2 linked regions of the Methylorubrum populi genome follow. The protein of the gene in region 1 interacts with the protein of each later gene in a pairwise test. Links are inferred from orthologs where the notes say so. Each region holds a gene or a part of one and is shown on either strand. Other genes may lie near its edges. The genes, in order: ligA and leuS.

The links.
Region 2: the proteins of ligA (region 1) and leuS interact in binary tests that used the Escherichia coli proteins (3 or more experiments, as listed by UniProt). The link is inferred for Methylorubrum populi from one-to-one orthologs.

What each region holds. Positions count from the first base shown.
Region 1 is NZ_AP014809.1:5,434,818-5,438,221, forward strand. The notes cover bases 162-3,255. They hold ligA (NAD-dependent DNA ligase LigA), read right to left. Parts: upstream 2,886-3,255; coding sequence 438-2,885; downstream 162-437. Other genes in these bases: MPPM_RS25275 (hypothetical protein), read left to right, coding at 3,002-3,255. Also shown: more of MPPM_RS25275, read left to right, coding at 3,256-3,322; MPPM_RS25280 (Uma2 family endonuclease), read left to right, coding at 3,368-3,404. UniProt on the Escherichia coli protein: DNA ligase that catalyzes the formation of phosphodiester linkages between 5'-phosphoryl and 3'-hydroxyl groups in double-stranded DNA using NAD as a coenzyme and as the energy source for the reaction.
Region 2 is NZ_AP014809.1:1,908,768-1,912,240, forward strand. The notes cover bases 231-3,393. They hold leuS (leucine--tRNA ligase), read right to left. Parts: upstream 3,071-3,393; coding sequence 431-3,070; downstream 231-430. Other genes in these bases: mnmE (tRNA uridine-5-carboxymethylaminomethyl(34) synthesis GTPase MnmE), read right to left, coding at 231-354; MPPM_RS08770 (DUF1963 domain-containing protein), read right to left, coding at 3,193-3,393. Also shown: more of mnmE, read right to left, coding at 1-230; more of MPPM_RS08770, read right to left, coding at 3,394-3,473.

The sequences.
Region 1 (3,404 bases):
CCGGGTTCTGTAGGGCCCGTGGGCAAGCCCACGGACGTGGCAGCCATTCCTCTGGGACGGCCGTTGCCGGCCGCCTCGAGCAACCAACCCGGGCGACGAGCCTGGAGAGCGGGCCTGCCCTCTCCTCGCGGAGAAGGCGTGTCGCCCCTATTCGGTTTTGCTCCCGGTGGGGTTTGCCGTGCCGTCCGCGTTGCCGCGTCCGCGGTGCGCTCTTACCGCACCCTTTCACCCTGACCCCGCGAAGGACGAGCCTTGCGGGGCGGTCTGCTCTCTGTGGCACTGTCCCTGGGGTCGCCCCCGCCGGAGGTTATCCGGCACCGCCTCTCCATGGAGCCCGGACTTTCCTCCCCGTCTGACGACGGAGCGGCCGCCCGGCCGGCTGATCCGGGGCACGGATTGCGCCGCGGGGGACGCGGGGTCAAGGCTGGAGGCCGAAATTACACCTTCGCCAGCATCGCCAGCCAATCGTCCTCGGAGACCACCTTCACCCCGTGCCGTTCGGCGTCCTTGAGCTTCGAGCCGGCGCCGGGCCCCGCGACCACGAGGTCGGTCTTGGCCGAGACCGAGCCCGAGACCTTGGCGCCGAGCCGCTCAGCGGTGGCTTTGGCCTCGCTGCGGGTCATCTTCTCCAAGGTGCCGGTGAAGACCACGGTCTTGCCGGCAAAGGCCGCGGCCGAGGCGGTCGGGGCGGCCAGCGGCTCCGTGGTGACCTCTTCGAGCAGCGCCTGGACCGCCGCATCGTTGTGGGGTTCGGAGAAGAACTGGATCAGCGAATCCGTCGCCACGGGGCCGATCTCGCCATCGTCGGCGAACAGCCGGTAGGCGTCGCCCGGCCGCTGCGAGGCCGCCCGTTCAAGCGCCGCGTCGGCCTCTGCTTCGCTCCCGTAATGGGCGAGCACCGCCTCGCGCTGCGAGGGGGTGAGCCGTCCGCGCAGGCGGGCGCCGAGGCTCAGGTCCTGCATCGCCTCGCCCGGCAGCGGATCGAGTGTCTCGAACAGCCGGTCGCGGGTGCCGGGCCCGATCCGGGGCAGCGCCGAGAGTTCGAGCCAGTCGCGGCCCGCCTGCTCCCGCGTCGCCGCGTCGAGGGCCGCCATCAGCGCGGGCATGTCGGGGAAGCGCTTCGCGAGCGCCTTGGCGGTCGATTCGCCGATCTGCGGGATGCCGAGGGCGAACAGGAAGCGGTTGAGCGGGATCTTCCGGCGCGCCTCCAGCGAGGCGAGCAGGTTCTTGATCGCCTTGTCCTCCTCCTCGCCCTTCTTCTTGGTCGGCTTCTTCGGCGCCGGCTCGCCCTCGGCGCGGCGCTGCGCGGAGAGGGCCTCGCGCCGGGCGACGATGGCGGCCTTCAGCGGCTCGAATTCGAGCCGGAACAGGTCGGCGGGCTGCTTCACGAGGCCCGCCTCGAACAGCACCTCGATATAGGTCTGGCCGAACCCTTCGAGATCGAAGCCGTTGCGCGAGACGAAGTGCTTGAGCCGCTCCACCCCCTGCGCCGGGCAGATCAGACCGCCGGTACAGCGGCGGATCGCATCGAGTTTTTTCGTGCGCGGGTTCAACTCGCGCACCGCCCGGCTGCCGCAGGCCGGGCAGGTTTCGGGGAAGACGTAGGGCACGGCGTCGGCCGGGCGCTTGTCGAGCACCACGTCCATGACCTTCGGGATCACGTCGCCGGCGCGTACCACGATCACGGTGTCGCCGACGCGGATGTCGCGGCCCTCGCGGATCGGCTCGCCATCCGCGCCGACGCCCTGGACGTAGCCCTCGTTGTGCAGGGTCGCGTTCGAGACCACGACGCCGCCGACGGTGACGGGCTTGAGGCGGGCCAGCGGGTTGAGCGAGCCGGTGCGGCCGACATTGATGTCGATGGCGAGAAGTTCGGTGATCGCCTCTTGCGCCGCGAATTTGTGCGCCAGCGCCCAGCGCGGCGCCCGGCTGACGAAGCCGAGGCGTCGCTGGAAACCGAGATCGTCCACCTTGTAGACGACGCCGTCGATGTCGTAGCCGAGACCGGCCCGCTCCGCCTCGATGGCGCGGTAATGGGCGATCATCTCCTCCGCCGAACGGCACAGCTTGGTCCGCGGATTGACCGGCAGGCCCCAGCCGCGGAACCGCTCGAGCACCGCCGACTGCGTGTCGGCGAAGGGTTCGGAGACCTCGCCCCAGGCATAGGCGAAGAAGCGCAGGGGCCGCGAGGCGGTGATCGCCGGATCGAGCTGGCGCAGCGACCCGGCCGCCGCGTTGCGCGGATTGGCGAAGAGCGGCTTGCCCGCCGCCTCCTGGCGCGCGTTGATGCCTGCGAAATCGGCGTGCGATAGGTAGACCTCGCCGCGCACCTCCAGCACCTCGGGAATGTTTTCGCCCGACAGCGTCTCGGGGATGTCCTCCACCGTCAGCGCGTTGGCAGTGACGTTCTCGCCGACCTCGCCGTCGCCGCGCGTCGCCGCCGTGACGAGTTTTCCCCCCTCGTAGCGCAGCGACAGCGACAGCCCGTCGATCTTCGGCTCGGCGGTGAAGGCGACGGGCTCGTCGGCCGTCAGGTTGAGGAAGCGGCGCACGCGGGCGACGAATTCCTCGACGTCCTCGTCGGCGAAGGCGTTGCCCAGCGAGAGCATCGGCACCGCGTGCCGGACCTTGGCGAACTTTTCCGACGGCTTGGCGCCGACGCCCGCGCTCGCCTCGGTGGTGCCGGTCAGCGCGGGAAAGCGCGCCTCGATCGCCTCCAGCTCCTGGCGCAGGGCGTCGTATTCGGCGTCCGTCAGCTCGGGCGCGTCCTCGTTGTAGTAGAGGTGGTTTGCCCGCTCGATCGCCCGGGACAGCTCGGCGTGGCGTGCCTGGGCGGCGTCCTCGCTCAGGGATTCGACGGCGGCGGAGGGGGGCGTGCGCGGCATGGAACGCGTTCTAACCGATCTCGCGCGACGGTGCGTTAACGCTGGCGCCGGGGCGACCCCATTCCCGCCACAACTCGGCGGCCAGAACCGTCGCAGGAACGGCTCGGGGACGGATCATGGCAGGACGCATCTTCACGGCTTTGGCGCTGGCCGGCCTCGCGGGGCCGGTCTTCGCCGCCCCCTGCATCCCGCCGACGCCCCCGCCGGCCGAGGCGCGGCCGGAAAAGCCGAAGCTTCCGGAAAAACCCGCCTGCCTCGACAAGAAGGACGGCTGCCCCGGCTGGGAGGCCTACAGCTACAACGACGCGATCAAGGCCTACAACGCCCAGGCCCAGGCTTTCCAATCGATCGCAGGGGCTTACGTCCAGAAGCTCAACGCGTATGTGAAGGCGAGTTCGGACTACGCGCAGTGCGAGGTGAAGGCGCTGCAGCAGTAGCGTCCCGCCTTCGCCGGCATCGGGAATGGTGATAGGCTCAAGCCTATGAGCGTGCAGCCCAAGGTCGGGCCGACAGCCCGTA
Region 2 (3,473 bases), 3.5 Mb from region 1 along the record:
GCTGAAGGCTCCGGCCTCCGCCGGCCGGCAGCCCGGCACGCGCGCGAGGGTCCGCAGCACCGCGGCCCGAACCGCGAGGCCGCCATGAAGGTGCAGTTCGGCCATGTCCTCCCCGGTCGCGGTGGCGGGACCGGGCAGCCACGCGACGAGGGCTTGGTCGAGCGTGTCCCCGGAGGCAGGATCGCGCAGGCGGCGCAGGGACAGCCGGCGCGGCTCCGGGCGTCCGCCGGCCAGGAGATCGAGCGCAGGCCCCGAGGCCGGTCCGCTGATCCGCACCACCGCCACCGCCGCGCGGCCGAAGCCGCTCGCCGGGGCGAAGATGGTCGCGTCACGGACGGGCAGAGCGTCGGTCATGATCTCGTGGTCCGTCCGGCCCCTCCTCCAGAGAAGCAGGGGCCGGCGCTTCAGTACGATCGTTTCGGGCGGGTGATCACACCACCAGGTTCACGATCCGCCCCGGCACGACGATGACCTTCCTCGGGGGACGGCCTTCGAGGGCGCGCTGCACCGGCTCCAGCGCCAGCGTCGCCGCCTCGACGGCCTTCGCGTCGGCGTCGCGCGGTACGGTCACGTCCGCCCGCTTCTTGCCGTTGATCTGCACCGGCAGCGTGATCTCGTCCTCGACCAGAAGCGACTGATCGGCCTCCGGCCAGGACGCTTCGGCGACCAGGCCTTCCCCGCCCAGGACGCGCCAGCTTTCCTCGGCTAAATGCGGCATCATCGGCGCGATGAGCTGCACGAGGATGCGCGCCGCCTCGCCCGCCGCAGCCGCGGAGGCGCTGCCGCGCAGACCCTCGTCGAGAGCGTTGGCCAGGGTGTAGATATGCGCGACGCAGCGGTTGAAGCGCAGGCGCTCGATATCCTCGCCGACGGCGGCCAGCGCCTTATGGGCGGCCTTGCGCAGGGACGTGTCGCCGGGGCCGCCGGATCCGGTCGCGCCGGCCGCGCCGTGAACGAGGCGCCAGACGCGCTGCACGAAGCGGGCGGCGCCCTGCACGCCCTCCTCGGTCCAGATCACGTCGCGCTCGGGCGGCGAGTCGGACAGCATGAACCAGCGGGCGGTGTCGGCGCCGTAGCTCGCGATGATGTCGTCGGGATCGACGACGTTCTTCTTCGACTTCGACATCTTCTCCGTCGGGCCGACCTCGATCGGCGCGCCGGTTTTCACGTGAAAAGCCTTCCGGTTTCCGCCCTCGGTCTCGAAGCGGATCTCGGCCGGCGCGACCCAGGCGCCGGAGGGGTCCTTGTAGGTCTCGTGGACCACCATTCCCTGGGTGAACAGGCCGGCGAACGGCTCCGAGACGCCCGACCAGCCGGTCGCCCGCATCGCCCGCATGAAGAAGCGCGAGTAGAGCAGGTGCAGGATCGCGTGCTCGACACCGCCGATATATTGGTCGACCGCGAGCCAGTGATCGACGGTCTTGCGGTCGGTTGGCGCGTCCGCGAGCCAGGGTGCGGTGAAGCGGGCGTAGTACCAGGACGAATCGACGAAGGTGTCCATGGTATCGGTCTCGCGCCGGGCCGCCTGCCCGCAGCGCGGGCAGGGCACCTGCCGCCACGCATGGTCCCGCTCCAGCGGGTTGCCGGGTTGGTCGAACGAAACTTCGTCCGGCAGCTTGACCGGCAGATCCTCCACCGGCACGGGCACCGGGCCGCAGGCGTCGCAGTGGATGATCGGGATCGGGCAGCCCCAGTAGCGCTGGCGCGAGACGCCCCAATCGCGCAGGCGGAACTGCACTTTTCGACGCGCCACCGGTGCGCCGTTCAGGCTCTCACCCTCCAGCCGGTCCGCGACCGCACGGAACGCGTCGTCCGTCGTCATGCCGTCGAGGAAGCGCGAGTGGATCATCCGCCCGTCGCCGTCATAGGCGGTATCGGTGATGATGAAGCTCTCCGGGTCCTGCCCCTCTGGGCAGACGACCGGCGTGTTGCCGAGCCCGTACTTGTTCGAGAAGTCGAGGTCGCGCTGGTCGTGCGCCGGACAGCCGAACACGGCGCCGGTGCCGTACTCCATCAGAACGAAGTTCGCGACATAGACCGGCAACTCCCAGGCGGAGTCGAGCGGGTGGCGCACGGTGAGACCGGTGTCGAAACCGAGCTTCTCGGCCGTGTCGATCGCCTCCTGCGCCGTGCCGATGCGGCGGCACTCCTCGGCGAAGGCCTGCAGCTCCGCCGCCCGCGGGCCGGATTCGGCCAGAGCCTTGGCGAGCGGATGGTCGACCGAGATCGCCAGGAACCGGGCGCCGAACAGCGTGTCGGGACGGGTGGTGTAGACCGTCAGCTCCTGCGTGCCGGCGAACGGCGCGGCCAGCGCGAAGCGCACCTCCAGCCCTTCCGAGCGTCCGATCCAGTTGCGCTGCATCAGCCTGACCTTTTCCGGCCAGCGCTCCAGCCCGTCGAGGGCGTCGTGCAGATCCTGCGCGAAATCGGTGATCTTGAAGAACCACTGGGTCAGCTCGCGCTGCTCCACCAGCGCACCCGAGCGCCAGCCGCGCCCGTCGATCACCTGCTCGTTGGCGAGCACGGTGTGATCGACCGGATCCCAGTTCACCTTCGCCGTACGGCGCGTCACGAGTCCCTTGGCCAGGAAGTCGAGGAACATGCGCTGCTGGTGCTTGTAGTAGTCGGGGTCGCAGGTCGCGATCTCCCGGCTCCAATCCAGCGACAGGCCCATGCTCTGGAGCTGCCCGCGCATGGTCGCGATATTGGCGTAGGTCCAGTCCCGCGGGTTGACCTTGCGCTCCATCGCCGCGTTCTCGGCGGGCAGGCCGAACGCGTCCCAGCCCATCGGGTGCAGCACGTTGTGGCCCTTGGCCCGCTTGTAGCGCGCCACGACGTCGCCCATGGCATAGTTGCGCACGTGGCCGATATGGATGCGCCCCGACGGGTAGGGGAACATCTCCAGCACGTAGTATTTCGGGCGCGGGTCGTCGTTCCTCGTCTCGAACAGCTTGGCCGCGTCCCAGGCCTGCTGCCAGCGCGGCTCGGCATCCTTCGCGTTGTAGCGCTCCTGATGACGCTCTTGAGGGCGCTCTTGCGCGGCCGGAGAGGAATGTGCGGGATCGGTCATCGTGGGCGCCGGGATCAGCGTAAGGGGCGGGCCGCGCGAGGCAGACTCGGGGGCCGGAGCCCGGCACGTAGCATATCCGTGCGGTCAAGGGTCAACGATCGAGGGGCAGCGCTGAGGGCAGTTCAGGTCTGCTGACAGACCGCGACCACCCGATCGAAGCGGCGATCCGCGAGATCGGCGGCGCGGATCAGGAAATAGACGGTGCCCTCCCCGCTCTCTTGGAGGAAATCGCCGACATCGATCTGCAGGATCAGGCGCCAAGCGCCCGCCCCCGCCTCGATCGCGGGCCTGTTCGCCTTCCACGCGTCCTGGCTGAGATGCTGCACGCCGAAACGGCTGACCACCTCCGCCTCGAAACGGGGGTCGCTCTGCTCGGGCAGCGGCGAGCCGAGGAGCTGATGGC